Regions from separate parts of the Methylocystis heyeri genome, predicted to be linked through region 2. Evidence: predicted binding sites of a transcription regulator. Region 2 holds the regulator's gene; each other region holds the start of a gene.
The links. The regulator LexA, encoded in region 2, represses DNA repair genes until DNA is damaged. The targets are predictions, from matches to a motif close to TGTTCNNNNTGTGTTCNG.
Positions count from the first base shown of each region.

Region 1: H2LOC_RS19525 (helicase-related protein) is a predicted target of LexA. The motif match lies at 4,052-4,069, and genes of this name have one in related genera.
Region 3: uvrA (excinuclease ABC subunit UvrA) is a predicted target of LexA. The motif match lies at 3,696-3,713, and genes of this name have one in related genera.
Region 4: H2LOC_RS20880 (nucleoid-associated protein) is a predicted target of LexA. The motif match lies at 4,192-4,209, and genes of this name have one in related genera.

Region 1 covers NZ_CP046052.1:4,328,103-4,335,496, forward strand. Annotated here, with positions in the region: gene H2LOC_RS19495 (Tex family protein) at 1-8, opposite strand, end outside; partial or broken gene H2LOC_RS21435 (transposase) at 167-291, opposite strand; gene H2LOC_RS19505 (hypothetical protein) at 459-809, shown strand; gene rfbG (CDP-glucose 4,6-dehydratase) at 847-2,004, opposite strand; gene rfbF (glucose-1-phosphate cytidylyltransferase) at 1,968-2,738, opposite strand; gene H2LOC_RS19520 (YnfA family protein) at 2,920-3,237, opposite strand; gene H2LOC_RS19525 (helicase-related protein) at 4,234-7,394, shown strand, end outside.
Region 2 covers NZ_CP046052.1:1,070,804-1,078,197, reverse strand. Annotated here, with positions in the region: gene H2LOC_RS04795 (ComEC/Rec2 family competence protein) at 1-1,186, shown strand, start outside; gene lexA (transcriptional repressor LexA) at 1,393-2,100, opposite strand; gene H2LOC_RS22060 (TonB family protein) at 2,228-2,452, opposite strand; partial or broken gene H2LOC_RS22055 (hypothetical protein) at 2,982-3,188, opposite strand; gene H2LOC_RS04780 (alpha/beta fold hydrolase) at 3,361-4,386, opposite strand; gene H2LOC_RS04775 (Hsp20 family protein) at 4,629-5,111, shown strand; gene gltB (glutamate synthase large subunit) at 5,669-7,394, shown strand, end outside.
Region 3 covers NZ_CP046052.1:4,180,132-4,187,525, reverse strand. Annotated here, with positions in the region: gene H2LOC_RS18820 (hypothetical protein) at 63-368, shown strand; gene uvrA (excinuclease ABC subunit UvrA) at 467-3,490, opposite strand; gene ssb (single-stranded DNA-binding protein) at 3,813-4,328, shown strand; gene H2LOC_RS18805 (transporter substrate-binding domain-containing protein) at 4,472-5,347, shown strand; gene H2LOC_RS18800 (Hpt domain-containing protein) at 5,409-5,810, opposite strand; gene H2LOC_RS18795 (apolipoprotein A-IV repeat region-like domain-containing protein) at 6,124-7,394, shown strand, end outside.
Region 4 covers NZ_CP046053.1:69,056-76,449, forward strand. Annotated here, with positions in the region: gene H2LOC_RS20865 (DUF262 domain-containing protein) at 1-207, shown strand, start outside; gene H2LOC_RS20870 (HNH endonuclease family protein) at 174-1,448, shown strand; gene H2LOC_RS20875 (hypothetical protein) at 1,499-3,013, opposite strand; gene H2LOC_RS20880 (nucleoid-associated protein) at 2,976-4,031, opposite strand; gene H2LOC_RS20885 (ArdC family protein) at 4,550-5,512, shown strand; gene H2LOC_RS20890 (ParB/RepB/Spo0J family partition protein) at 5,666-7,394, shown strand, end outside.

The DNA of each region.
Region 1 (7,394 bases), 1.3 Mb from region 2:
GTGGTCATTCGTTATCCCTGACTAGGAAGGAGAGGGGCGGCTTTTAGCGCCTGGGTCCGCGTCCCGTCAAAAGACGCAGGCGCCCGAGACCTGAGCCTGCGCCCGAATCGGGGAGAAATGCCGGCGCGGCGAGCCGGGATAATAGTTTTCTGTGCAAAACTCAGGGTCGCAGCGCCTGGAAGACGCCATTTATTACACGCCGGTCATCGACGCGCGGCACGCCTCTCGGCTTATTGGGCAGCGGCGGCCGACCACGCGCCACTCGAAGTCGGTCAGGTCATATCGGCTCATGCCGACGCTGAATAACGTTCTCCGGCTCCTCGAAAGGAGCATCGGATCGCGACAGGATTGGCTTCGATAATGTTTGTCGGCATGATGCGGCGATGTCGAACCCAACTTTCAAGCGCCTAAACGACGATTGGAATGCGGAGCCCAATGCACCTTGCGAAGAGGTGGCAGTGAGCGGCTCCACGGTGCGACTGACGTTCTTCCTGAACGCATGGGCTTACGACGCCGAGGAGGACGAGAAGGGATGCCTGACCTTCGAGGAGTGCTCCATATGGCGGCTGGGGTCGACCAACGACGAAGGCTGGCATGCTGGCCAGTGCCGCTACAGCAAAGCCGCCCCGGCTTGGGGTGAGTTTTATGAGCTGCTTGGCGAAGACGACCAGCGGCTCAAGCCTACGGACTGGCGCGAACTCACGACGTTGATGCCGGAAAAGCGGCACTTCCTCTTCTACCTTCGTGATAGCACGTTCGAATGCTTCGCTGCTGAATGGCGGTTTGAGCGCGGGCCCCCCGTCGCATGACCCGCCCTCGCGGCCTTCTCCTTCATGGGTTCACAACCTAGGCCTGCCGTTGCAGCGGAGCTTGAGCCCCCTCCTCGCCGGAAAAAGGCGAAACCAGCCGCACGCGCTGGCCGAGATAGGCGTCGACCTGATTGAAGGTCGTCTCTCTGATGTCCCGGCGGTCGGCGAGGGCGCGGTACCATCGCGCCGTCCATTCCACCGTCTCTCCGAAATCGAGCAGGGGCGACCAGCCCAGAAGCTCGCGCGCCCTGGCGGTGTCGAGCCTGAGAAGATTGGCCTCGTGGGGATGCTCGCCCTTGTCCTGAGTCCAGCGGGCGCTGGAATCGAAAGCCTCGATGAAGCGGGTCACGAGCGCCTCGACGCTCTGTTCGCTCGCCGGGCCCGGGCCGAAGTTCCAGCCGCCGTCGATCCGCTTCGAATCGTCGAGCGCGGCTTCGACCAGCATGAGATAGCCGGTCAGCGGCTCGAGAACATGTTGCCAGGGGCGTACAGCCCGGGGATTTCGCAAATGTAGCGCATGATCCGAGACAAAGGCGCGGAAAGCGTCGGGGATGATTCTATCCACGGCGAAATCGCCGCCGCCGACCACGTTTCCCGCCCTCGCGGTGACGATCCGGGCCGCTCCGGCCCCGGCGAAGAAGCTGCTGCGAAAAGCGCTGGCGACGAGTTCCGCGCAGGCCTTGCTGTTGGAATAGGGATCATGTCCGCCGAGGGCGTCGGTCTCGCGGTATCCCCAGACCCAGTCCTTGTTCTCGTAGCATTTGTCGGTCGTGACCACGAGCACGGCGCGCACGCCCGGGGTCGCACGCGCCGCTTCCAGCACATTCACCGTGCCCATCACATTGGTGGCGTAGGTCGCGACAGGGTCTTCATAGGAGGCGCGAACCAGCGGCTGCGCCGCCATGTGAATGACGATTTCCGGCGCGGAGGCGGACATGGCGGCGCGCAAGGACGCAAGATCGCGAATGTCGCCGCGAATGTCGTCGATGACGTCGCCGACGCGCGCGAGATCGAACAGATTGGGCGCAGTCGGCGGCTCCAGCGCATAGCCGGTCGCCTGCGCGTTGAGCCGCGCCAGCATCAGGGCGAGCCATGACCCCTTGAACCCCGTGTGGCCGGTGACGAAGACGCGTTTATTGCGCCAGAACGATGACGAGATCACCAGATTTTCCACTTCGCTCGGCCCGAGGACCATTCTTCTTCGAGAAAGATTTTGTCGCGCAGCGTATCCATCGGATACCAGAAGCCGTCGTGCACGAAGGCCCGCAGCTCGCCCATTCTGGCGAGTTCGTTGAGCGGACCGCGCTCCCACACGACCGAGTCGCCTTCGATCAGTTCGGCGACCTTGGGCGACAGCAAAAAGAAGCCGCCATTGACCCATCCGCTCTCCGCGATGGGTTTTTCTGCAAAGGCGGTGACGCTGTCGTAGTCGAGGGTCATGGAGCCGAAACGCATCGCCGGCCGGACCGCGGCGACGGTCGCGAGCTTCCCATGCGACTTGTGAAAGGCGAGTTCTGCGGTCAGATCGATGTCGGAGACGCCGTCGCCATAGGTCAGCGCGAAGACTTCCTCGTTTGCGACATGCTCGATGACGCGCTTCAGGCGTCCGCCGGTCTGGGTATTGTCGCCGGTGTCGACGAGCGTGACGCGCCAGGGCTCCGCATTTTCGCGATGAACCTCCATAGCGCGCGTGCGCATGTCGAAGGTCACATCCGACATATGCAGGAAATAGTTGGAGAAGAACTCCTTTATATAATAGCCCTTATAGCCGAGGCAGAGCACGAATTCATTGAAGCCGTGAGCCGAATAGGTCTTCATGATGTGCCACAGAATCGGCCTGCCGCCGATCTCGACCATAGGCTTCGGACGCACCGAGGTTTCCTCGGCGAGCCTCGTTCCCAGTCCGCCTGTCAGAATGACTACCTTCATCGCCCGTGTTCTTCAAAAGCTCTCGCAAGGGCCGTGCGGAGCGGGGCTCCGCTGAGCGCCGCGCGCCCGGACCGACGACTGGATTCTTTCATTCGATAATGAGCGGAAACCGGTTAATGCTTCGCTTAACGCTCCGGCGCAGACCGCACAGATCATTAACAATCCCGGTCATTAAATCCGCTCATCTCGGAGCGAGCGCGATCAATCCGGCGCCGAGCAAGCAAAGACAGGCCCCCGCGAGATCATAGGCGTCGGGGCGAGCGCCTTCCACGGCCCAGAGCCAGAACAGGGAGAGCGCTATATAGACGCCGCCATAGGCGGCGAAGGCCCGGCCGGCCAGAGCGGAGTCGACCCGCGCAAGGGCCATGGCGAATATGGCGAGACTGACGAGGCCGGGCTCCATCCAGAGCGCGGAGCGGCCGAGCCGCAGCCAGACCCAGAAGCACCAGCAGCCGGCTATCTCGCAGCAGCCCGCGACCAGAAAATAGAAAAAGCTCATTTCGACGCCTCCCGTGACGCCCGTTAACCTTTGTGATCCGCGCCAGCGCCGCAGCGCGCCCGCCGTCGAACCAAATCCTGCGCCAGATCTTTCACGCCGGCGGCCCAGGCGTCCGGAGACGGGGCGCATTCTCGCGCGTAATCGGCTCCGTAACGGTTAATCCTGTGGCTGCGCGAGACCGCCGCGCACGGCGGCGCGATCCCTATCTGGCCCAGTTCGAAACGCAGCGGTAAAAAGCGCCGGCGGCGAACGTCGGGAGCGACGGCAGGCGCAAGGTCGGCCAGCCTCCAGCTTTGGGGGATTGGTCCCGCTCGGGCGCAAGATATCGAGAGAACAACCGGCCAACGGGACGAATTCCGTGATTCGGGCGGGTTATGTTCTCCTTTGGCCCCGAAGATTAACCGCGAGGCCGGAATCCTGCGCGGCCGGGTTAAGCCCTCGGCGAAACCCGGCTTTGAAACCGGCGTCCCGATTTCGAACGCCGCATTAACCCTCTCGCATCTTTCCGGCGCCCGGCCGCATCCAGATCTTGCGGCGCGAACGCCTCGCTCCGCAAGTTTTAGTCGGAACGCACGGCCAACAGTCGCCGAGCAGCGATTCGTGCCGGCTTCGTTCATGCTTCCGCCATAGGGTTAATCCAGACCTTAAAAAAGGCGTGCTTGACATTAACGAGCCGCCTCGAAAGCTTCGCTCGATCCGCTTTTTTTGCGCAGAGCGCTGCAACGCCTATATGTGGTGTTTCGCTATGGCTGTCGTCATCATATGGCGGGAACGGAAAGAGGACTCGGGAGAGGTCGGCGATTCGGGCGCGATTCGTTCCCAGCTTGTTCGAAAAGTAAAATCGCACTGCTGCAAAAGTTCCTTTATGAAACAAAACTACGCAAGTTGGCCGCGACTGCCCGGGTTTCGTTCGGGCTCCGCGCGGGTTTGAAGAGTTCGGCGCCGGGGTAGCGGGTGACAGAACAGGCGGAGAGGCGGCGGACGCAGCCTGAGACGATGGGTGAGCTGCTCGGCGAGCAGGCGGCTCGAATCCGGCCTTATCCGGGGCGGGCCGATGCGCGGCTCGCCGGAGTCTGCGCGTTGCTCGGGCCGACCAACACCGGCAAGACCCACCACGCCATCGAGCGCATGCTGTCTTTCCCCAGCGGAATGATCGGCCTTCCGCTCAGGCTGCTGGCGCGCGAGGTTTATAATCGCGTGGTTCAGCGCATCGGGGCCGACAATGTGGCGCTCGTGACTGGCGAGGAGAAGATCAAGCCGCGGGCTCCCCGCTACTGGATCGCGACCGTGGAGGCGATGCCCCGCGACGTCGACGTGGATTTCATCGCCATAGACGAGGTGCAGCTCGCGGCCGATCTCGACCGCGGCCATGTCTTCACAGACCGGCTGTTGCGATGGCGCGGGCGCCAGGAAACCCTGCTCATCGGCGCCAGCACGATGGCGCCGCTGATCGAGGCCTTCATGCCCGGCGCGCCGATTTTCTCGCGGCCGCGGCTTTCGCGCCTCTCCTACGCCGGTCACCGCAAGATTTCGCGGCTGCCGCCCAGAAGCGCCATCGTCGCCTTTTCGGCCGAAGAGGTCTATGCGATCGCCGAATGGATCAAGCGCCAGAAAGGCGGCGCCGCGGTGGTCATCGGCGCCCTGAGCCCGAGGACGCGCAACGCCCAGGTCGATCTCTACCAGAACGGGGACGTCGATTATCTCGTCGCCACCGACGCCATCGGCATGGGGCTCAATCTCGACGTCGACCATATCGCCTTCGCCTCGGACCGCAAATTCGACGGCTGGCGCTTCCGTCGCCTCACCAGCGCCGAGTTAGGCCAGATCGCCGGGCGCGCCGGCCGGCACATGAACGACGGCACCTTCGGCGGCGCCGGGCGCTGTCCGCCTTTCGACGAAGACCTGATCGAGGCTCTCGAGGATCACCGCTTCGATCCGGTCACGACCCTGCAGTGGCGCAATCCAGACCTCGATTTTTCCACTCCCCGGGATCTCGCCGCCTCTCTTGACGTCTCGCCCGACGATCCCTGCCTCGTCCGCGCCCCGGTTCAGGAGGATCAGCTCGCGCTCGAAGCCCTGATGCGGGACGAGGACGTCCGCCGCAACGCCAGGGCGCCCGCCGACGTAGCCCGCCTGTGGGAAGCCTGCCAGATTCCCGATTACCGCAAGTCTTCCCCGGCCGCGCACGCCGAGCTCGCGGGCTCGATCTTCGGCTTTATCGTCAGGCGCGGCAGGATTCCGGAGGACTGGATGGCGCGCCAGCTCGCCGTGATGGACCGCGTCGACGGCGACATCTCTACCCTTGCCAATCGGCTCGCGCAGGTGCGAACATGGAGCTTCGTCGCCAATCGATCCGGCTGGCTCGAAAATTCCAGCCATTGGCAGAGCGTCGCTCGTCAGGTAGAGGACAGGATATCTGACGCGCTGCATGAACGTCTCACCCAGCGCTTTGTCGATCGCCGCACCAGCGTGCTGATGCGCCGCCTCAGAGAGAATGCAATGCTCGAAGCCGAAATAACCGCCTCTGGCGACGTCGTTGTCGAAGGTCAGCATGTGGGCTCCTTGCAGGGCTTCCGCTTTACAGCCGATCCGGCGGCCGCCGGCGAAGCGGCCAAGGCGCTGAACGCCGCCGCGCAAAAGGCCCTGGCCGGGGAATTCGACGCTCGCGCCACCCGCGTCTTCGACGCGGTGGACGACGCTTTCGTGCTCGGCAACGACGGAACGATCCGCTGGCTCGGGGAGCCAGTGGGCAAGATCGCCGAAGGACCCGGGGTTTTGAAGCCCACGGTTCATGTGCTCGCCGACGAGCAGCTCACCGGCGCGGTCCTCGACAAGGTCAAGCAGCGCCTGGAGCTGTGGCTGGCGCAGAGGGTCAAGAAGCTCCTCGGGCCGCTAGAGCAGCTCGAAGCCGGCGAAGGCCTGACCGGCGCCCCGCGCGGCGTCGCCTTCCAGATCGCGGAAGAGCTGGGCGTGCTGGAACGCAGCCGCGTGGCGAAGGAAGTAAAGAACTTCACCCAGGAGGAGCGCGCCGCCCTGCGCAAGCTCGGCGTGCGTTTCGGCGCCTATCATCTCTATCTGCCGTTGCTGCTGAAGCCGGCGCCGCGTTCGCTCGCCGCGCTGCTCTGGGCGCTTCGCCACGGTGGTCTCGACAGCGCCAAGGGGCTGGAGGAAGCGCCTCATCTCGCCGCCTCGGGCAGAACCTCTTTCGCCGCCGACCCCTCCATCTCCAAAGGCTTCTATCGCGCCGCCGGCTACCGCGTCTGCGGCGAGCGGGTGGTCCGGGTCGATATTCTGGAGCGTCTGGCCGATCTGATTCGACCCGCCGTCTCCTACAGGCCGGGAACGAGCGTCGGCGAACCTCCGGCGGGGTCGGCGGACGCCGACGGCTTCGTCGTCACGGTAGCCATGACCTCCCTGACCGGATGTGCGGGCGAGGCTTTCGCCTCTATCCTGCGCTCCCTGGGCTATGTCTCGACGCAAAGGCCCGGGCCCGCGATAACGGTTCCGATCATTCCCGCCGCCGCGACCGAACCCGTCAGCCAGACCCCGACGGGGGAAGAGCCCGAGGCCGCCGCGCCTGCACCCGAATCCGCAGAAACGGCGAGCGCAGAATCCCCTGCCGAGCTTGCGCCGGCCGAACCCGTCGCTGCGGAAGCAGCGCCGCCTGCCGAGATCGTGGAGCCTGCCGTCGCGCCGCTGGAGATCGTGGAAGCGCCCGCCGTGGAAGCGTCGCAGCCCGCCGCCGAGGAGGCGGCCGCCCCCGCTGACGAGGCCGCCGTTTCCGAGGCGTCCTCCGGCGAAACGGCTGCGGCCGACGCCGCCCCCCAGACGATCGAGGTCTGGACCATGCAGCGTCATCCGGCCGTCGCCCCGCGCAGGCAAGAGGGCGGTCATCGTCGTCCGCGCCCGGAAAACGCAGGCGCCGCTCGTCCGCCGCGGCGGGATCATGCGCAAGGGGAGCGCAAGGAAGAAACCGCAGCAGCGCGGAGCCAGGAAAGCCGTCCGAGGCCGGAAGGCCAGAAGGGCGGGTCCCGGGGCGGCGGCCAGGCCGCCCAGGGGCCGCGTTCGGGAGCGCGAGGCGAATATCGAGGCAACAGGGACAACAGGGACGAGGGGCGGCGCGGCCGTCCGGGCGGTTCTTTTTCCGCGCCGGAGAA
Region 2 (7,394 bases):
CGCCGTCCTGCTGGATCGCGCCGCCTTCTCGATGCGCAACCTCGCCTGGGCCGCATTCTTCGTGGTGATGTTCGAACCCGAGGCATTGCTGGGCGCGAGCTTCCAGCTCTCCTTCGCTGCGGTCGCCGCCCTGATCGCGGTCTATGAGGCGAAAGCCGATGTGCGCAATCTCGACCGCGAGCGCGCCGGCGACGTCTCCGTCCTTTCTCCGCGCCCTGCGCAGGAATACTGGCTCGCCCGGCTCAAACGCGGGCTGCTGCTCGGGCCCGGCGCCGCGTTGTTCGCCACCTTCTGCGCCACCTCCGCGACCGCCTCCTTCATGGCCAACGACTTCCATGAGATCAGCCCCTATGTGCTGGTCGGAAACCCGCTCACGCTCGCGATCATCGAATTTTTCGCGGTGCCGGCGGCTTTGCTCGGGGCGGCGCTCTACCCGCTCGGCCTCGACGGGCTGGTGTGGAGCTATCTCGGCCTCGGGATCGACCTCGTGGTCGCCATCGCAAAACTCATCGGCTCGGCGCCCGGCGCCAGCCTGCCGGTGAAAAGCTTCGCGCCCTGGGCGATCTTCCTGCTCGCCCTCGCTATGCTCTTCATGGTGCTCTGGCGCAGCTGGACGCTGCGCGCCTTCGCATTGCCGCTCGCTCTGCTCGGTCTCCTCGGCGCCTCCAGCGGCCCTGGGTTCGACCTCGCAGTGGCGCCGAGCGGAGAATCAGCGGCCGTGCGTCTGCCGGAAGGCGGCCTTGCGCTGCTGGGATCAAAACCCGGCGCCTTCGCGGCCGAGCAATGGCTGCGCGCCGACGCCGATTCTCGCGCGCCGGGTGACGCCCGCGGCGGCGTCTCCTGCGACAGCTACGGCTGCGTCGCCCGCGCCATCGACGGTAGATTCGTCGTCCTCGTCGAGAAGCGGGCTGCGTTGATCGAAGATTGCGCCAAGGCCGCAATTGTCGTGACGCCGCTCTATGCGCCTTCCGGGTGCGACGCGCCGGTCGTCATAGACCGCCGGAAACTCGAAGAAACCGGCGCGGTCGCCCTGCGCCTGAAGCCGTCGGGGGTCGAATGGTCGACGGGGCGAAGCCGCGGCGAGGATCGGCCATGGTCCAAACCGCCCCCGGGGCATAAGATTTTCACGCCGCCGCCCGAGCCCAATGCGGGCGGAGACGGGGAGGCAGCGGATTTCGAGGAGTAGGGAGTCTACCCGGGGCGTTATCCCCCCTTGACGTGACGGGGAGGGTCGCCGCGAAGCGGCGGGGTGGGGCGATTTCCACTGCAATTTACACTATTTAACCCCCACCCGACCCGGCTCCGCCGGGCCACCCTCCCCGCCGCAAGGGGGAGGGATGGGGAGCCCCACGTTCCATGGTGCTTCCCTTCATTCGGCGGGACCCCCAAACCTCAATAACGCCGCACCAGGCTGATCAGCTTGCCCTGGATGCGCACGCGGTCAGGACCGAAGATACGGGTCTCATAGGCCGGATTGGCCGCCTCCAGCGCAATCGAAGCCCCGCGCTTGCGCAGGCGCTTCAGCGTCGCTTCCTCGTCGTCGATCAGCGCGACGACGATGTCGCCGCTCTCGGCCTGGTCCTGTTTCTTGATGACGACCGTATCGCCGTCGAGGATGCCGGCCTCGATCATCGAGTCGCCGCGCACCTCGAGCGCGAAATGCTCGCCGTTCGAAAGCAGATCGGGCGGCAGGCTGATGGTGTGGCTGCGCGACTGGATCGCCGAAATCGGCGTGCCGGCGGCGATGCGTCCCATCACCGGAATCGCAACCTGCTGATTCTCGTTGTTCTCCTCGCGCTCCTGCAAAGGGCGCACGCGGCCGAGGCTGCCCTCGATGACATTGGGCGAGAATTTGCGCGCCCGGTTCGGCGCCGAAGGAGTGGAGGACTCTGGAAGGCGGAGCACCTCCAGGGCGCGGGCGCGGTTGGGCAGGCGGCGTATGAAACCGCGCTCCTCGAGTGCGAGGATCAGGCGATGGATGCCGGATTTGGAGCGCAGATCGAGCGCGTCCTTCATCTCGTCGAAGGAGGGAGGCACGCCGGTCTCTTTGAGGCGTTCGTTAATGAAACGCAGGAGATCGCTCTGCTTTCGCGTCAACATCGGCTTTTTGCCCCCGGGAGCGGCAGTCGGACCATTTTCGGGCTCCGCCGGGCGGAACTATGGCCGCCGCTCATAAACAAATCATGAACGCAAGCATAGACGTTCCTGCTGCGTTCCGCAACGCGCTTCAGTTGCTGGTATAGTTAAAATTGATCGGCGCGATCAGGCCGCGCGGCGGCGGGGGGAAAGGCGCGGCGCGGCGAACGCTCGCCACGGCGGCGGCGTCGAGATCGGGCAGGCCGCTGGATTTGTAGACGGAGACCCCGGTTAGATTGCCCTTGATGTCGACCCGGAAGAGGACCACCCCGTTTCCCTTGAGACGATTGGTCGTGACCCGCTCGGGCACATGCATGCCCGGCATGATCATGCCCCACAGAATGGAAAGATAGGTGGAGTTGGCCTTGCCGCCCGACACCGGCGAGGCCTTGGCCGCGCCGCTGAACATATATTGCGGGGCAGGGTCTGGGTCGGTCAATTGCTCGGCCAGGGATTTTGCGCCCTTTCGGGTCTCGGCCTGGGTTTGGGCGGTCGATTCGTTTTCTGGCGGCCGCTGCTGGTCGATGTCGGCCTGTTCGATCGTTTCGGCGTCGGGCCTGTCCTCGGCGTTTTTCAAGGCCGCGGTCTTGTCCGAGACCTCTCTGGCCGCTTCCTCGGTCTCGCTGGTCTGTTTTTGAGGCTCGGGCTTCTGCGCCGCCTGGGCGGTGCGCGGCGCCTTGCTTTGGGCCCTGGTCTCGGCGTCCTGCGCCTTTCGCTCGACGGTCTCCTTGTTCGGCGCCCGCGGCGCGTCGGTGGCGGGCTCTTCATAATAGGAGGACTGCTTGGGCTCGGGTTTCTGCTCCTCGGGCTTTGGTTCCGGCTTCGGCTGCTCCTCGGGCGGGGGCGGGGGCTCCGGCGCCGGCGGCTCGACGATCACCTCGACGGGAGTCTCCACGGCCTGCATGTCGCGCGGCGTGAGGATCGCGTCGAGAAGGACCAGCGCCGCCAGCACGGCGAGGTGGCAAAGAAGCACGACGCCCAGAATGGCGCCAAAGCGCCTGCGCGGCGGCTCCACGAACTGGGCCGGTTCGATCAGGCGCTGGAGGGCGTCGCTTTCAGAAGCCACGGCTAGACGGCTCCGCAGGACCGCGACGACCGATAAGAAAGAACTTTAACTTCAACAGAGATATTTTTTATAATCATAGTCTTATATCTCATAGCTGATGTTTCAGTTTAGCTTGAGAGCCGGCTCGCTCCGATCCCGGCGGGCTCGCGCGCCGGCCCTCAACCCTTCAGGCTGATCCGATCGTCCTGGCCGAAGTGACCGGGAACGAAGGCGTCGAAGGCCGCCCAGAACAGGCTTCTCAGCTCGTCCCGCTCCATCATGGCCTCGTGCCGGGCGCCGGGTATGTCGACCAGCGTCGCGATGTCGAGCCTCTGGGCGAAGCGCTCTATCGCGGGGGTCGAAACGATCTCGTCCCTGCCGCAGGTGATCAGCAGGGTGGGCGTCTTCCAGCGTCTCGGATAGTCGAGGTCGATAAAACGCGCCATCTGTCGGAAAGCGGCGTTGACCCAGCCTATGGTGGGATCGCCGATCCCGAGATTGGGCTCCCGGGCGAGCACGCCGGCGTTGCGGGTGAAGCGATCGCGATCCGACGTCAGCTTGTTGCCCTCGAAAGTGAGACAGAACACCGGCGGCTTGCCGGGCCCGGCGATCAGGTCCGGTTCGTCGCCGCCGAGCGAAAGCGTGGCTTCGCCGCCGCCGGGAATGAACATCGCGCCGAGCCCGAGCATGTCCAGTGTATTGGCGAATATCCGCGAGGCGACGGGAAAACGGAGCCCGTAGAGGTCGATCATCGGGGCGGTGACGACGAGGCGGGCGAATTGCGCGTCGCCGTCGTGGGCCTTCTCGAACAATATCGCCCCGCCCATGGAATGAGCGAGGGCGAACCAGGGCCGCGGACAGCCGAGCAGGCTCATCTTGAACAGAAAGGCGTCGAGGTCGCGCTGATATTGGGCGAAGTCGTCGATATGGCCCTTGCGCGCATTGGAGAGCTCGCGCTCAGAGCCGCCCTGGCCGCGCCAGTCCAGCGTCACGACCTCGAACCCGCGCAGCGTCAGGTCGTGGATGGTCTCGAAATATTTCTCGATGAATTCGGCGCGCCCCTGAAACAGCGCGACGGTTCCGCGCGGGGCCTGCTGGGGTGTGAAGCGCGCCATGCGCAGGACGGCGCCGTCGGCGGCGTTCAGGGGATAAAGCCTCGCCCCCGGAGGGATTGGATTATCCGGCGTAGCCACCAGTTCGATCATTCCTCGGCTCCGATTGGCAGCGGGCCCCCCGAGGCCCGCCTGCCTTTAAGGCGGGGCTCCTTCTACCACAGGCCGCGCGGAAATCGCTGCTCAAAGCCGAGGGCCTCTTGCAGGAGCAAAAAGGCTTCCCAAATCTTTTTTGCGCGGGCCGCAACGGACGCGCTTTCGGGCGGAGCCTCCCGGGGAATCCAGAGAGACCGTCCAGAAAACTCGATCATGTCGCTTCAAACGGAGGATATGCAATGCGCGCTTTCGATCTTTCCCCCCTGTTCCGCCAGACGGTTGGATTCGACCGCATGCTCGACACGCTGACCCAGAGCGGAGGCTTCGAGCCTGCGCCCAACTACCCGCCCTACAATATCGAGAGGACCGGCGAAAACGCCTATAAAATAACGCTCGCGGTCGCGGGCTTTCCCCGCGAGGACCTCTCTATCGAGACGCGGGAGAACACCCTGACCATCCGCGGCGCCCAGAAGCCGGCTCCGGCCGATTCGAGCCGCGAGTTCCTGCATCAGGGAATCGCGGCGAGAGCCTTCGAACGACGCTTCCAACTCGCCGACCATGTGGTTGTGACGGGGGCGGCTCTCGAGAACGGCCTGCTGCACGTCGAACTCGTGCGCGAGATACCGGAAGCCAAGAAGCCGCGCCGCATCGACATCGCGACGCCGAGAAACGCGGCTGCGCAAGCGTTCGAGGCGAAACCCGTCGAGGTGCAGGCGGCCTGATCTGCGTATTCATATAAGGAGAGGCGCCGAAAGGCGCCCTCCGCGACTGCGTCCAACCCCGTCCCGCGACGGGGTTTTCTCTTTTTATCGGGGCGCGGGGCCGCAGTTCCGGGCCTCCCGCGCGCGCGCGAAGGCGAATCGACTTGTTTTCCCGCCAAAAATCCGATTAGTCCCCCTCCGTTCCGCGCAAAAGCACGAATTTGGCCCAGCTTTCGGCTTGCTTGTGCGGCGTCTTTAAATCTGGCAAGAATATGCCCTCACGAATGGTCAGCCATTCTGACCATTCGGAGACGCAAGGCCCCGTCACGTCTGTCGCATGTTCGCTCGGAGCGGAGCGGCCAGCGATCTTCCGCCGCCGCAAAGCGGGACGGAAGGCGCCGCCCGCGAAAGCGCGGCCGTCACATGAACGGGGGAGAGGTTTTCGGCTTTTTCTTCGGGAGCGCCCGCAAAGGACGTGGCTTCCCGGAGGCGCCGCGCAAGATGCTTGGGGGTTGGGTCGGAGCATGGCTTTTGCAGATGAGCGCCGAGACGCCGGCCTCCGCATGGGAGACGCTGATATGACTGCTATCGACGGACGCGATCCGCTGTTGCCGAAGGCGGAGGGTCTTTACGACCCCGCGAAGGAGCACGACTCCTGCGGCGTCGGCTTCGTCGCCAATCTTCACAACGCCAAAAGCCACGAAATCGTGAAGATGGGCCTGCAGATCCTGCTGAATCTCGATCACCGCGGCGCGGTGGGCGCGGACCCCAAGCTCGGCGACGGCTGCGGCATTCTCGTCCAGATCCCGCATCAGTTCTTCTTCGAGGAGACGGTCAAGCTCGGAATCGCCCTTCCGGCGATGGGTGAATACGCCATCGGCCAGTTCTTCCTGCCGAGGGACCCCGACATCCGCGCCAAGGCGCGCGCCAGCGTCGAGAACGCGGTCAAGGCCGAGGGCCTCGTCGTCCTGGGCTGGCGCGATCTTCCGGTCGATTCGAGCGACCTCGGCGACGCCGTGCGCGCGGTCGAGCCGTTCCATGCGCAGATTTTCGTCGGCCGTGGTTCGGCCGTGGCGGACGAGACCGATTTCGAACGCCGCCTTTATCTGGCGCGCAAGGTCTCCTCCAATGAAATCTACGCCCTCGGACCGCAGGGCAGGGAGCATTATTCCGTCTCGATGTCCTCCCGCACCATCGTCTACAAGGGCATGGTGCTGGTGAGCCAGCTCGGCGAATACTTCCGCGACCTCAAGGACGAGCGCTTCATCTCGGCCCTGGCGCTGGTGCACCAGCGTTTTGCGACCAACACTTTCCCGTCCTGGCGCCTCGCGCATCCCTATCGTTTCGTCGCCCACAACGGCGAGATCAACACCCTGCGCGGCAATCTCAACTGGATGGCGGCGCGGCAGGCCTCGGTGGCCTCGCCGCTTTTCGGCGAAGGCATCACCAAGCTGTGGCCGATATCCTATGAGGGGCAGTCCGACACGGCCTGCTTCGACAACGCGCTCGAATTCCTGGTGCGGGGCGGCTATTCGCTCGCCCATGCGGTGATGATGCTCATTCCCGAGGCATGGTCCGGCAATCCGCTCATGGACGAGCGCCGCAAGGCTTTCTACGAATATCACGCCGCCCTGATGGAGCCCTGGGACGGCCCCGCCGCCATGGCTTTCACCGATGGGCGCCAGATCGGCGCCACGCTCGACCGCAACGGCCTGCGTCCGGCGCGCTATCTCGTCACCGACGACGGGCTGGTGGTCATGGCCTCCGAAATGGGCGTTCTGCCTATTCCGCAGCAGAAGATCGTCAGCAAATGGCGCCTGCAGCCGGGCAAGATGCTGCTGGTCGATCTCGAAAAAGGCCGCATCGTCTCCGACGACGAGATCAAATCCTCTCTGACCTCTTCTCATCCCTATCGCGAGTGGCTGGAGCGCACCCAGCTCGTGCTCGAGGATCTGAAGCCGGTGGAGGCGCGGATTTCGCGCACCGACGTCTCGCTGCTCGACCGCCAGCAGGCCTTCGGCTACACTCAGGAAGAACTCGACCTGCTCGTCTTCCCGATGGCCGTCACCGGCCAGGAGGCTGTGGGCTCGATGGGCACGGACACGCCCCTGGCGCCGCTCTCCGACAAGGAGAAGCTGCTCTACACCTATTTCAAGCAGAACTTCGCCCAGGTGACCAACCCGCCGATCGACCCGATCCGCGAGGAGCTCGTGATGAGCCTGGTCTCCTTCATCGGTCCGCGTCCGAACATCCTCGATCACGAGGGCTCGGCGAAGAAGAAGCGGCTGGAAGTCCGCCAGCCCA
Region 3 (7,394 bases), 1.4 Mb from region 2:
CGATAGTATCGCGGCCCGGCTCGCCTCAGGCGGCATAAAAAACGACAAACGAGGGGTCGGGAATGATCAGGGAATTTCTTTACAAGGGCGAAACCTTCCGCGTGAACGCGCATGGCGCCGCCGGTCATGAGGAAGTCTTCATCATCCATATCGTCGACGGCGAGGAAATGGGCGAAATCTCCATCGACCGCATGACCGAGGAAAACGACCGCAGCGCGCCGATCGACGCCATTTGCGTCATGCTCTGCGACCAACTCATCGCCGCTGAGAACATCCATTGCGCCGAGCCTGACGCGGGCTTCGCCTGGGTCGAGGGCAAGCGCCTGCGCGACGTGCTTCCAAGCAACGAAACCGCAGACGCGCATTGAGCGCAAGGATTCGCAAAGCGCTTGAATTTTCTTCGTCGGCGCCGCGAGCGTGAAAAGCTCCGGCGCCGACGCGCTTTAGAAGCGGCGACGCCAACCCGCTATTTTCCCTTGCGACCTCCCTTGACGGCCGCTTTTCCTCCCTGCTCCGCCGCGGGCCTCCGCGCCATCGCCTCGCCGAGATAGCGCCCGGTGTGGCTGCGCTTTTCCTTCACGATTTCCGCGGGGGGGCCCGCAGCGACGATCTCGCCGCCGCCGTCGCCGCCTTCCGGACCGAGGTCGATCACCCAATCCGCGGTCTTGATGACTTCCAGATTGTGCTCGATGACGACGACGCTGTTGCCCTGCGCGACCAGCTCGTGCAGCACCTCGAGGAGCTTTGCCACATCGTGGAAATGCAATCCCGTGGTCGGCTCGTCGAGAATATAGAGGGTGCGTCCGGTGGATCGGCGCGCAAGCTCCTTGGCGAGCTTGACCCGTTGCGCCTCGCCGCCCGAGAGCGTCGTCGCCTGCTGGCCGACCCTCACATATTCCAGTCCGACGCGCTTCAACGTCTCCAGCCGGTCGCGGATCGCCGGCGCAGCCTTGAACAGTTCCGCCGCTTCCTCCACCGTCATGTCGAGCACGTCGGCGATGGATTTTTCCCGGTATTTCACTTCCAGCGTCTCGCGATCGTAACGCTTGCCCTTGCAGACGTCGCAGGTCACGTAAACGTCCGGCAGGAAGTGCATCTCTATCTTGATGACGCCGTCGCCCTGGCAGGCCTCGCAACGCCCGCCTTTGATGTTGAAGGAGAAACGCCCCGGCGCATAGCCGCGCGCCTTGGCCTCCGGCAGGCCGGCGAACCATTCGCGTATCGGCGTGAAGGCGCCGGTGTAGGTCGCCGGATTGGAGCGCGGCGTGCGCCCGATCGGGGATTGATCGATGTCGATGATCTTGTCGATCTGTTCGAGGCCCTCGATGCGCTCGAAGGGCGCCGGCTGCTCGTGAGCGCCGTTCAGTTTCTTGGCGACGGCCTTGTACAGGGTTTCGATGATGAGCGTCGATTTGCCTCCGCCCGAAACTCCGGTGATGCAGGTGAACAGGCCGAGCGGGATATGGGCGTCGACATTCTTGAGGTTGTTGCCGCGGGCGCCGAACAGATTCAGCCATCTGCCCGGTTCGGGCTTGCGCAGCTTGTGCGCCAGCCTGACCTGACGCGCGCCGGTCAGATACTGCCCGGTGAGCGAGTTGGGGTCCGCCATGATCTCGGCCGGCGTTCCCTGGGCGATGATCCTGCCGCCGTGAATGCCGGCGCCCGGCCCGACGTCGACGACATGATCGGCGGCCAATATGGCGTCTTCGTCGTGCTCCACGACGATGACGCTGTTGCCGAGATCGCGAAGCCTGCGCAATGTGTCGAGCAACCGGTCGTTGTCGCGCTGGTGCAGGCCGATCGAGGGTTCGTCGAGCACATAGAGCACGCCGGTCAGCCCCGAGCCGATCTGCGACGCGAGCCGGATGCGCTGGCTTTCCCCGCCGGACAGAGAGCCTGAATTGCGGGACAGAGTGAGATAATCAAGCCCGACGTCGACCAGGAAAACCAGACGGTCCCGGATTTCCTTCAATATGCGATAGGCGATCTCGTTCTGTTTCTTGGTGAGGGCCGCGGGCAGCGCGGAAAACCACTCCAGCGCGGCGCGCACCGAAAGCTCCGACACCTCGCCGATGTGCTTGTGGGCGATTTTCACCGCCAGAGCCTCGGGCTTCAAACGAAAACCGTTGCAGGCCCGGCAGGGCGTCGCCGACATGAAGCGGGCGATGTCCTCGCGCGAGGCGTCGCTGTCCGTCTCCAGATAACGGCGCTCCAGATTGGGAATGACGCCCTCGAACGGCTTCTTGACGTCATAGTTGCGAAAACCGTCTTCGTAGGAGAAGCGGATTTCCTCATTGCCCGATCCGAGCAGGATCACGCGCTGGGCCGCCGCCGGCAGCGCCTCGAACGCCGTCTCCAGGCGGAATTTGTAGTGGCGCCCCAAAGCTTCGAGAGTTTGCATGTAATAGGGCGAAGATGATTTCGCCCAGGGCGCGATCGCTCCCTTGCGCAGGGTCAGCCCAGGGTCGGGCACGACGAGGTCGGGATCGATCTTCTGTTCGTGCCCGATCCCCCCGCATTTGGGGCAGGCGCCGAAAGGATTGTTGAACGAGAACAGCCGCGGCTCGATTTCGGGTATCGTGAAACCGGATGTCGGGCAGGCGAATTTCGAAGAAAACATGATATGCGCAGGCGCGTAATGCGAGGCGACGCGCAGGCTGGCCGCCGTCACCGGAACATCCGCAGCGGCGGTCGCCGCGGAGCCGTCGGCGAATTCGGCCACCGCCAGCCCCTGGGACAGCTCCAGGGCGGTCTCGAAACTATCCGCGAGGCGCGAGGCGAGATCGGGGCGCACGACGATGCGGTCGACCACGACGTCGATGTCGTGCTTGAGCTTTTTGTCGAGCGCCGGAACATCCACGATCTCGTAATAGACGCCGTCGACCTTGAGCCGCTGGAACCCGCGCCTCGTATATTCGGCGATTTCCTTTTTGTATTCGCCTTTGCGTCCGCGCACGACCGGCGCCAGCAGGTAGAGCCGCGTCCCCTGCGGCAAGGCGAGCACCCGGTCGACCATCTGGGAGACGGTCTGACTCTCGATCGGCAGGCCGGTGGCGGGAGAAAAAGGCGTTCCGACGCGCGCCCACAGGAGACGCATGTAATCGTGGATTTCCGTCACCGTTCCCACGGTCGAGCGCGGGTTTTTCGAGGTGGTTTTCTGCTCTATCGATATGGCCGGGGAGAGCCCGTCGATCTGGTCGACGTCCGGCTTCTGCATCATCTCGAGAAACTGCCGCGCATAGGCGGAGAGCGACTCGACATAGCGCCGCTGTCCTTCGGCATAGATGGTGTCGAAGGCGAGGGAAGATTTGCCCGAACCCGAAAGCCCCGTGAACACCACGAGCTCGTCGCGCGGAATCACGAGATCGACGTTTTTGAGGTTATGCTCGCGCGCGCCGCGGATGGAGATGGTCCTCGACTCGCCCGGCGCTGTCTTCGCCGCAGGCGGAGAGGTCTCGAGGCCGGTCTTTTTTGCAGCGGTGTTCGCCATGGGAAGGGTCGAACCTTTATGGGGGGATCGCGCGTTTTGACGGTGCGGAGCGCATTCTTGCCGCAAAAGCGCTCGGCCTGTGCGAAATGCGTTCCAGCTTTTTCCATGCCACGAGCCGAAGCGCTAATCCACAGGAAGGCGCAGGGATCACAAACGAGTTGAGCTTCCGGCGCCGGAGCGGCTTGCATCGAAGCGGCGGGAGCGCTAGAACATAAACAGAACGACAGCTATATGCAAACCATCTGTGGACAACCCTCGCGCCAGACCGCGCGCGCGCGCGCCTTGGGCTAGTGTGCCGACGAAAGCGTAGTGGAGAATAGTTATGGCGGGCAGCGTCAACAAGGTAATCCTGGTCGGCAATCTGGGCCGCGATCCCGAGGTGCGCACGCTCCCCTCGGGCGATCGCGTGGTTTCCTTTTCCCTGGCCACGACCGAATCCTGGCGGGACAAGAACACCGGCGAGAGAAAAGACCGCACCGAGTGGCACAATATCTCGATATTCAACGAGAACCTCGGCCGCATCGCCGAGCAATATTGCCGCAAGGGATCGAAGATATATCTCGAAGGGCAGCTGGCGACGCGCGAATACACCGACAAGGACGGCAATCAGCGCAAGGTCACGGACATCGTGCTGCAGCGCTTCCGCGGAGAACTGACCCTGCTCGACAGCAAGGGCGGGCGCGACGGAGACTATGACTCCCAGAGCTTCGGCGGAAGAGAGAGCGGCGGCAGCTTCGGGCGGTCTTCGCCGATGGAAAGATCCGGCTCCGAACGCCGGCAGCCCCCGGCCGGCGGCGGGCGCTTGTCCGACCAGCTCGACGACGACATTCCGTTCTAAAAACATGCGGAGCGGTTTTTGGAAAAGAACATGCTCCATCAATGAGATTTGGAGCGCGTTCGATTCCGTTTGAGCCGGATGCGCCTCGAGGTTGGACCCGGCAGGTTCGAACGAAGGGCGGAGCCGCGCAAGGAAGCCGACAAGTGACAGCCACCGTTGCGAACGCCTGGTATCGCCTCCCGCGCATTTGCGCGGCGGCGTTTCTGCTGATGGCCGGCGCGCCGGCCCAGGCGGCGGGTCCCGCGGCCGCGGAAACAACCGCCGCCCCGGATTTCTGGGACCCCGCCCACATTGCGCAGAAGCCCGACCTGCACGGCCTCAGGCAGTTGCGCTTCGTGACCGAAGACGATTATCCGCCGTTCAATTTCGCTCTGCCCGACGGGCGGCTGACGGGCTTCAACGTCGAACTCGCCAAGGCGATCTGCGAGGAACTCGACCTCGGCTGCACCATCCAGCGCCGGCGCTGGGACCTGCTGTTGCCGTCGCTCGAAGACGGCGGCGCCGACGCGGCGATCGCCTCGCTGGCGATCACGCCGGAACATAGCGCCGTCGCCGATTTCACTGCGCCCTATTATGTCACGCCGGGGCGGTTCGCCATGCGCGTCGACACCACTTTGACGACCGCCTCGCCGGAGGCCCTGCAGGATCGGCTGATCGCGGTCGTCGCGGGCTCGAAGCACGAAGCCTATCTGAATGCCTTCTTTCCCAAGGCGAAACTGTCGCCCTTCGAGAACGAGGATCTGGCCCGCGCGGCCCTCAAGTCCGGGCGCGTCAACGCGCTTTTCGGCGACGCCATATCCTTGTCCTATTGGTTGAACGGCGCCGAAGCCGCGGGATGCTGCGCCTTCAAGGGCGGCCCTTATGTCGACGCCCGCTTTTTCGGGGAGGGAGCAGGGATCGCCGTCAAGAAGGGAGCCAAATCCCTGCGCCTCGCCCTGGATTACGCGCTGGCCCGCCTGGCCGAACGAGGCGCCTACGCCGAGCTCTACCTGAAATATTTCCCCGTCAGTCCGTTTTAGGCTCTGCGGCCGGAGCCCGCGGCTCCGGCTGGAATTTTTCGCTCGCCGGCTCGAGACGCGCTCACAACAGCCGCGCGATTTCCTTATGGGCCCTGTCGATCGCGGCCTGGAGACGCTTCAGGGCGAACTCCGTCTCCGGAGCGCCGGCCCGCACTGCGATCTCATAGGCGTCCGCAGCTTCGCCGAGCTCGAATGCCCCGATCGCCCTCGCCGATCCCTTGAGCGTATGCGCCAGATCGCCGCGCTGCCCGCTCTCGCCCGGAGCGGCGGGCAAAGCGAGCCTTGCGGCGAATTGCAGGGCCTGCCGGTCGAACAATATCAGGAGTTCGTTCTCGAGCTCGCTGTCCCCGAGGGTTTGCCGCGAGAGATGGACGAGATCGATCACGGGGCTGCCCGTGCGCTCCTTTCCCGCCCTCTCGACGGCCTGGACTTCTATCTGCTCAGCGGCGAAGAATTTTCCCATGGCGATCTCCAATGCGTCGCATGGACGCCTGCCGGACGGCTTTCGGCGCCGAACCAAAAGCGGGCGTCGCGAACGGCGGATTAACCAAACTCTACTACAGGAGTCCGGCGACATTCTTTGCGCCTGATTCTTTAGCTACTTCACGCAGCCCGACGACCGAGTGCGAAGGCCTCGTTAACGACGTTTATGTTTCGAAAGAGGGCGCTGGTTTCAATTGTGTATGAAGGGCTGTAAGATTTGGTTAATTTTTGACGTCGCGCGAGTGAGATAGAGTGAGCGGGCTCTTTTGGACTCGCGCTCGGAGTAAGGTGCAATGGCGATATCGGGCAAGATCCAGGATGCGGCCGCCGCGGCTTTATCGGCGATCGAAGAGGCGTTGGATCTCAACAAGCCGGACTCCGCGGCGGAGCAATCCGGCGCCGGCAAATCCCCGGAGCCGACCAAATCGCCGGTCAATATCGCGGCTGCGATGAGCGGAGTCGTCCCGGAGCCCAAAGCCGGGCCTGCGGACGAGCCCGCCAAGGACTCGAGCAACCCCACGCTCAATCTGCAATTGCCGCCGCGCCTCAAGCCCAGCGAAAAAACCGTGAAGAAAGAACCGCGCGAGCCTTTGCTGGAGACCCGCCCGCCCGCCGCGGAGCCGCCGCCGGCCGCCAGAACGCCGGCGAAAGCCCCCGCCCCGGCGGCGCCCGCGGAACCGACCCCGCAGGCTCCCGCAGCAGCGAAGCCGGCGCCCGCGTCGCCGACGCCCGCGCCCGCGCCGGCCGCCCCCCCGCCTCAGCCCAAGCCTTCGCCCGTCGCGCCCAAGAACGAGCCGGCCAACGACGACCGCAGGACGATCGGAGAACTCCGCCAGGCGCTGGAGATTCCCCCCAATCCCGCGATCATGGCGGCCACGATGGCGTCGATCGCGGCCTGGGCCGTGCTCTGGACCTTGTTCATCTATTTCCATCAGGCGGATATTCTCGGCGAAGACCGCTCCTTCCTCGCGCCCAAACCGATCCTCACCCTGCTCGCGCTGCTCGCGCCCATCGTCTTCATTTTCGTCACCGGCGTGATGGCGCGCCGCGCCCATGAAATGCGGCTCATCGCCAATGCGATGACCGAAGTCGCCATCAGGCTGATCGAACCCGAGACCATCGCGACAGAGCAGGTCCTGGCGCTGTCCCAGGCGATTCGCCGCGAGGCGGCCTCCATGGGCGACGGCATCGAGAGAGCGCTGTCGCGCGCCGGCGAGCTGGAAGTGATCGTGCGCACCGAAGTGACCAATCTCGAGCGGTCCTATTCGGAAAACGAAAGACGCATCCGGCTGCTGATCGACGAGCTGGCGCGGGAGCGCGAGGCGGTCCTCGTCAACGCCGACAACGCCCGCACCGCTCTTTTCGGGGCGCGCGACTCCCTGTCGCAGGAATTGTCCGCCGCCTCCGCGCAAGTCGTCGAGCAGGTCGGCGACGCGAGCTCTCGCGTCGCCGCCGCCCTCGGCGCCAAGAGCGCGGAAGTCAAAATCGCGCTGGAGCAGGCGGGAGACGGCGTCGACCGCCTATTCGCCGAACGCAGCGAGCGGCTCATCGGAAAGCTGTCCCA
Region 4 (7,394 bases), on a different replicon from region 2:
GCATCATTGACCGCGAATTCAGCCTACGCGGAAGACGAGGAGAAGTACAAGGTTTGGCCGACCAACGAGGATCGGGCCCCCTTCCGGCACGTCATGGATGCGGCTGAACCAAGCGAGATCCCTGTTGACGCTTCTTTGGCAAGGCGAGCGCGTGGCTTGACGACGGAGAGGTCGTGGAGCGTGTTCCGGCGCTGGCTGGCGCCTTGAAGGATCACTTGCGATTGATCGTCCTTGATCTAGAGGATCGAGATGAGCCTCAGGCGATCTTCGAAACCTTGAATGCTCATGGAACGCCCCTCCTTCCAGCGGATCTGATCAAAAACTGGCTGCTGTGGGAGGCTTCGGGGCAAACGCATCCCTTGGACCGGCTTTACAACGAGTACTGGCTTTCTTTCGATCGCGACCATGAATATTGGCGCAAGGAGGTCGGAACCGGCCATGCCGCCCGCGCACGCATCGATACGTTCCTTCAGAACTGGCTGTCCCGCCGTTGCCGAGAGATTGTCCCGGTCAAGCACCTCTATGATCGCTTCGTGAAACGCACCGAGGCAGAAGTCGCGGCGCAGGGCAAAGGAGGGCAGTGCGACGTCCCCGCGATCATGGCCGATATAGACGTCAATGCCCGACGTTTCCGCGCGATCACCCACCCACAGGGTAACACCCGTTTTGATGTCACTCTCAGGCGCTTGGCCACCATGGGCTTGGTGGTCTTCCACCCATTCCTCTTGGGGGTGATGGGGAGGGGAGCGTCGGACCAGTCTGACCGGGATGAGGTGGGTGCGACATTGGAGAGCTATCTCGTCCGCCGCATGGTCTGCAATTCGGATACTCGCGGATACGGGAACCTTTGCATGACGCTTTTGGAGACGCTCGACGGTGTCGCTGAGGGCCCGGTGGCGGGGACCATCCGAGCAGTGCTCTCCCATGCGGGCAGCAAGACCATCAAATGGCCCGACGATGAAGCGTTCGGGAGAGACTGGCATCGGCGGCCCTTCTACGGGAACATTCGCAGGGAGCGCGTCGCCATGATCTTGCAGGCGATCGAGGAGCATTATCATCGCGCCAATGGGAAGGCAGAGCCGATCATCCAGTTCGATTTCGAAAAGCTTCAGATCGAACACATCTTGCCGCAGACATGGCAGAAAAACTGGCCGGTCGAGACGGATGAGGCGATACGTCTTCGCGACAGCAAGGTGAACGCGATCGGCAACCTGACTTTGGTCAGCGACAAGCTGAACCCCACGCTGTCAAATGCTCCTTGGTTGGACCCCGTTCCCGGGAAGAGCGGCAAGCGCTCAGCCTTGAATGATCACAGCATGCTCAGGCTCAACGCCAAGTTGGTAGCAGCCCATCCCGATCACTGGGACGAAGCATGCATCGATGCTCGCGGGGAAGCCTTGTTGAAGGTCGCGTGCGAGATTTGGCCTCCTCCAGACGGGACATCGTGAGGACGAGACATAGGCGTCCAAGATGGGCAGTCACCTTGGCGAGAAGGTAATCACTCGACCTTAGGGCTGATAGCCGGCGACTTCGCTCCAGCATCAGGTGCGCCTTTGGCGCCTTTCGGCGCCTCCTGCGGTGATTGCGTGTCAAGCGTTCCGGCGCGAGTGGCCTTAGAGTTCGGCCACCACGCTGAAGCTAGCTCGGACTCCCAGATCGCGACGCCGAACAAGGCAAGGACAATCACGGACACGGCGAGGGTCGTCCTGTTTTTCGTTCGATCGTAGGCCGCGGTCGCGTCCCGTATCGGTTTCTCCGCTAGAGCCGCGTAATCGGCCTTGTCCAGATAGCCATAAAGCTTGTCCCGCCAAGCCGTGCGCGTGTCCTCGATCACCTGCAAGAAGTCACGGTTGGTCTTCAACGCGACCCAGTAAGAAGCCCAGATGTAGATCGCCGTCAGGGCGAAGACGACCGAGAAGCCTGCCTTGGCTCCCGCGATTTTCGTCGGGTCCAAACCGAAGCGGATGGCGGTGACCCCGAGCGCAATAGCGATGTCGCGCCATACGTTCGCTGAAAGATCCCTCGTCTGTTGCATCAGCTTTTGAATTTCGTCGCCAAGGGTCTTCCGCAGATCCGACAGCGACTTCAACGTCTCCTTGCTGCCGGTCTTGAGATGCGCCCTATAGGCGAGCTTGGCGGCGTCCAAGGACGGGAGAAGGCGAGCCCATACCCCGTCGAGATAGGGACGATCGTCGCGCCACTCACGTCCGAGTTCGTTCGTGAAAAGTGTATGACGAACTTCGATATCGGCACCTTCGAGGAAGACCCAACGCGCACAAGCTTGCAAAGCGACGAACTCGTCGTCGCTCACGTTACGTTCTTGCCCGTAGGCCAATCGCCGCGACGGGGTGCTCGCCAGAACGCATTGCGGGGTGTCGCCATCCATGAAGATTTCATTGGTAAGGCTTCGGCACAACGCGATTGACGCGGCTTCTTTCCACTCGTTTCGGAATTGCGATGACGATGGGGCACCGTCCTTTTCCAGCCATGGCTCGATTTCGGACGGCGCCATGAAGTTCGGCGCCAAGCACTTCACGAACCGACGAGGACTGCCTTCAATTCTCGGCGAACGGATCGGGGCCGACGTGGGACCGTCCGCCCATGTTTCGAAGGATATCGCTTCGGATGCGAACGGCCCTTCGAGCCCGGCGATACGCACTACGGAAACGCCGGCCAACGAGGTGGGGGTCTTCAACAAAGTGCGGAGTTGCTCGATGGCGAGAAGATGGACTGCGCCGTCATGGACGGGAAGCTTGATGAGGAAACGCAGCCGTTGGCCTACCGCATCGGTAAGTTGCCCGAGCGGGATCGCCCTGTCGTCCTCATCGAGGCATGTTATGTCGATGTCGCCCTCCTGCGCGCAGACGCTCATCGCCTTGCGCCAATGCGACAGGCGAGTTTCGTCGAACATTCCGCCGACGTCGAGGTTTCCACCGGCGACGTTGATGAAGAACCCATCAACGCCCCCCGCGGCCTCAACGGCGGCGGCGACTATCGTCTGGCTCTGCGTCATCGACTGTCACACCTGAGGTCGTGATCGTGATTTGCTCGCCGCCGCCGTCCATCGGAGTTCGACTGATCGTGTGGCCGGACGCCTCCTGGTCGAAAATAATTTGAACGCCCTCGTTCGTCCTGATCTGCCGCTTCCGAGGTCTCGGCACTGCGTTCGCGTTGACGGTGAACGATTCCTCGGACAGGCCCGCCCGGTCGAGCGATCTCCCCAGCGTCTTTCGGATGGGAGAACCTTCAGGTAGCGGGCCAAAGGCGGCGTTGACCAACGGTTCCAAGTTCTCGGGATCGAATGTGGGTTCTGACCGCAGGGCGTCAAAAATGCGTTCCATGCCGTTGCGGCGAACCGATTCCGGGAGGTCTTCCCGGTGCTTCCTGAACGTCTCCTTGAACGCTTCAGCCAGTTTCCCGCTCATGTCGTCGACGTTGTTGACGCGCTTGGCATACAGGAATTGCGCGAAGTAATCGGAGATGCCGTCCCTTTGGCTCCTGTCCCGCACGGCGATTTTTCCCACGCCGTCGTCGAAACGTATGAGGGCGACCTTTTGCATCGCCTCGGGCTTCTTGACGAAATTCTCGTTGAGGCGCTGGAGCTTGGCCTTGTTGTGGCCGTCTGAACGCGCCTCGATCTTGTAGTGGACGACGTCGTCGATGTCGTACTTGATCAAAGCGAATAGAGTGGTCTGTTGTCCCGCCCTGATCTGGAAAAGGAAGAATACGCCATTGCTCGCACTTGTGATGTGGCGACTATGGAAGTCCCGGGCCATCTCGCTTGAGGACTCTGCAAAAACCGCTGGATCGGCGAGAATTCGCTTCAAGGTGGCTTCTGTTGGAGATCTCTCTTTGAACTCGAACAGATTTCCGCCGAGCGCGATGCGGATGCGCCCCACGAAGAAGTCCGTATGTTCCGGCGGAGCGATCTCGTCCAAGATCTGGGGTTCCTCCACGTCGGGGCCGACGATATGGAAAATCATCCGTTCGATGGTGAGGTTGCCCTTTTCCTCGTCGGTAAGGAACGCCATTCCGAAAAGCCCCCATGTCGGTTGAACGCGCCGAAAAAATTCAATTCGAACACATGCACTCACCTTTGCGACCATCAGAGCATACCGGAAATTCTTGTGCCGACGAAATGCGCCACGGAAATCGCGAGGCCGTGGGCTCCTCCGACCCCTATCGCCATGTTAGAACATATAGCGAACGTGCGTCGCCTTGTCCATCTCCTGAGGCCCTCATGAGGTGTGAAGCTTGGAAAGGGGACGGGTCCGTGCTTGGGATCGGAAGTTCCCTCCCGCCCGGCTTTAACGGGTTTTGCTGATTTACGGCCTCCCGGAAGCCCCCGGTCGGCCTCACCCGTTTGCTTCTCGCCCCACGCCGCACCGTGTGGCGGGAGGGGTCTTTCACCCCTCGGAGTTGTCGGTAGTTGAGCATCTAACCCGGTGGGATTTTCCTTTCTGCTTAGAGAGTTAGAGGGCTGCGCTTGGCGCACCGACGGGTTTAGGGCTGCGAGAGAGGCTCGCGGCGCCCGTCGCGGAGACTCGCGATGTCACGTTCGGCTGCTCGCGCTCGTTCCGGTCAAGACCGAACGAGCCTTTATCAAGAAATCACCGACAAAATCGTCGCCGAGCTGGAAGCTGGCCGGGCGCCTTGGGTCCAGCCCTGGGGAACGGCGGCGGCGAAGGCGACCATCGCCATGCCGCGGAACGCATCGACCCATCGCAGGTATTCAGGAATCAATGTGCTGATCCTCTGGGGCGCCGTCATCGAACGCGGCTTCTCCACCCAGAGTTGGCTGACCTTCCGCCAGGCGCTCGGCCTCGGCGGCAATGTCAGGAAGGGTGAGCGCGGCACGACCGTCGTCTATGCCGACCGCTTCACGCCGGAGGACGAACGCCGCCGAGTGGAGCAGACTGGTGAAGAGCCTGGCGCGATCCCGTTCCTCAAACGCTTCACCGTCTTCAACACCGACCAATGCGAGGGCCTGCCAGAGGAGATAACCAAGGTCGCGCCCCCACCTCCGCCAGGCCTGATCGAGCCGCGGGCCGAGGCGTTGATCGCCGCCACCGGCGCGGATTTTCGCATCGGCGGCGCGCGCGCCTTCTACAGCCCGACGCACGACTTCATACAGGTGCCGCCTCCGCAAGCCTATTTCGAGCCGATCAACTGGCACCGGACGGCCTGCCACGAACTCGCGCATTGGGTTGGACACAAGTCTCGCCTCGCCCGCGACCTGTCCGGTTCCTATGGCTCGAAAGCCTATGCGCGCGAGGAGTTGATTGCGGAAATGGCGGGCGCCTTCGTATGCGCGTCGCTCGGCATCGTGCCGACCGTGCGCCACGCCGACTATCTCGGATCCTGGTTGACCGTGCTGCGCGAGGACGATCGCGCCATCGTCCGCGCCGCCAGCGCGGCATCGAAGGCGGCCGACTATCTGCTGGCGTTCCAGCCCGATCATGTCGAACCCGGCGCCGCCAAAGTGACGACCAGCGAGGTCGCGGCGGCGTGATGACGATTGCGCCCGTGTTTTCGGAAAGCTGCTTTTCCCGTTTCGGGCTCCTCTGGGTCCACGATCTCGAAGAGAGGGAGAGGAAGGCTTCAGTTTTTGTGACGGGTTTGGCGGAGAGAGAGGCTCTCCGCGCCCGTCACGGAGACTACCGAGATGGCTACAGCCGTTCAGAAGATCACGCTCAGCGCCTCGCGCGATATCCCGTTCAACAAGCTCGTTTTGTCGCAGTCGAACGTCCGGCGCGTAAAGGCCGGCGTCTCGATCGAGGAACTGGCGGAGGACATTGCCCGCCGCACACTCTTGCAGAGCCTCAACGTCCGGGCGGTCCTCGACGCCGAGGGCAAGGAAACCGGCATGTTCGAGATTCCGGCGGGCGGGCGCCGCTATCGGGCGCTTGAGTTGCTGGTCAAGCAGAAGCGCCTCGCCAAGACCGCGCCCGTTCCTTGCGTGGTGCGCGAAGGCGGCATCGCGGAGGAGGATTCGCTGGCGGAGAACGTCCAGCGCGTGGCGCTGCATCCGCTCGACCAATTTCGCGCCTTCCAGGCGTTGCGCGACAAAGGTCTCGGCGAGGAGGAAATCGCCGCGCGGTTCTTCGTCAGCCCGACCGTGGTGAAGCAGCGGCTGCGCCTCGCCGCCGTGTCCGAAAAACTGCTCGAAGTTTACGCCGAAGACGGCATGACGCTGGAGCAGCTCATGGCGTTCACGGTCAACGGCGATCACGCGCGCCAGGAACAGGTCTGGGAGGGATTGTCTCCTTCACACAACCGCGAGCCCTACTACATCCGCCGCCAGCTCACCGACGGCGCCGTCCGCGCCTCGGATCGGCGCGCGCGCTTCGTTGGGGTTGAAGCCTATGAGGCCGCCGGCGGCATGGTCATGCGCGATCTCTTTCAACATGACGAGGGCGGCTGGTTGCAGGATCCGGCGTTGCTCGATCGCCTGGCGATCGAAAAACTTCAGACCGAGGCCGAAGCCTTGCAGGCCGAAGGTTGGAAATGGATCTCTGTCGCGCCCGACTTCCCCTATGGCCACACCGCCGGTCTGCGCCGCCTTGTCGGCGCGACCGTGGAGCTCACCGAGGACGAGCGGGCGAGCTTTGACGCCCTGCAGGCCGAAAACGAGGCGCTCGAAGCGCAATATGCGAGAGCCGACGAATTGCCCGACGAAATCGACCAACGGCTCGGCGAAATCGAGACCGCGCTCGCGGCTTTCGATAACCGGCCCGTGACCTATGAGCAGGCCGAGATCGCCCGTGCCGGCGCCTTCGTCAGCATCGACGACGAAGGCGCTCTGCGCGTTGAGCGCGGCTTCGTCCGCCCCGAGGACGAAGCGCCGGTCGAATCCGTCACCGGCGGTGAAAGCGACACACCGCGGATCGCCGGCCCCGACAATGTGGTTCAGGGGACCGTCATCACGATCGGCGGCGCCCAAAATTCTGATGGCGACACGTCGGAGGAGGACGACGCCATCCGTCCGCTCTCGGATCGGCTCGTGACCGAACTCACAGCCGATCGCACCCTTGCGTTGCGAGATGCATTGGCCAATGAGCCGAACGTCGCCTTCCAGGCGGTGCTGCACGCGCTGTGCCTCTCGGCGTTCTATCGTGCCTCCAACAGCTGCCTGGAGATCACGGCGAAGAACTCCGGCTTCAGCGCGCAGGCGCCGGGGCTGGCGGAGACTGCCTCGGCCAGGGCCATCGACGCCCGGCACGAGCAATGGGCCACGCGATTGCCGGAGAATCCGGCCGATCTTTGGGACGCGCTGACGGCGTTCGAGCACGAAAATAAAGCGGCGCTGTTCGCTCATTGCGCCGCGCTCACCGTGAACGTGGTCAAAGAGCCGTGGAACCGGCGTCCGGACGCCTTCGCACATGGCGACCAGC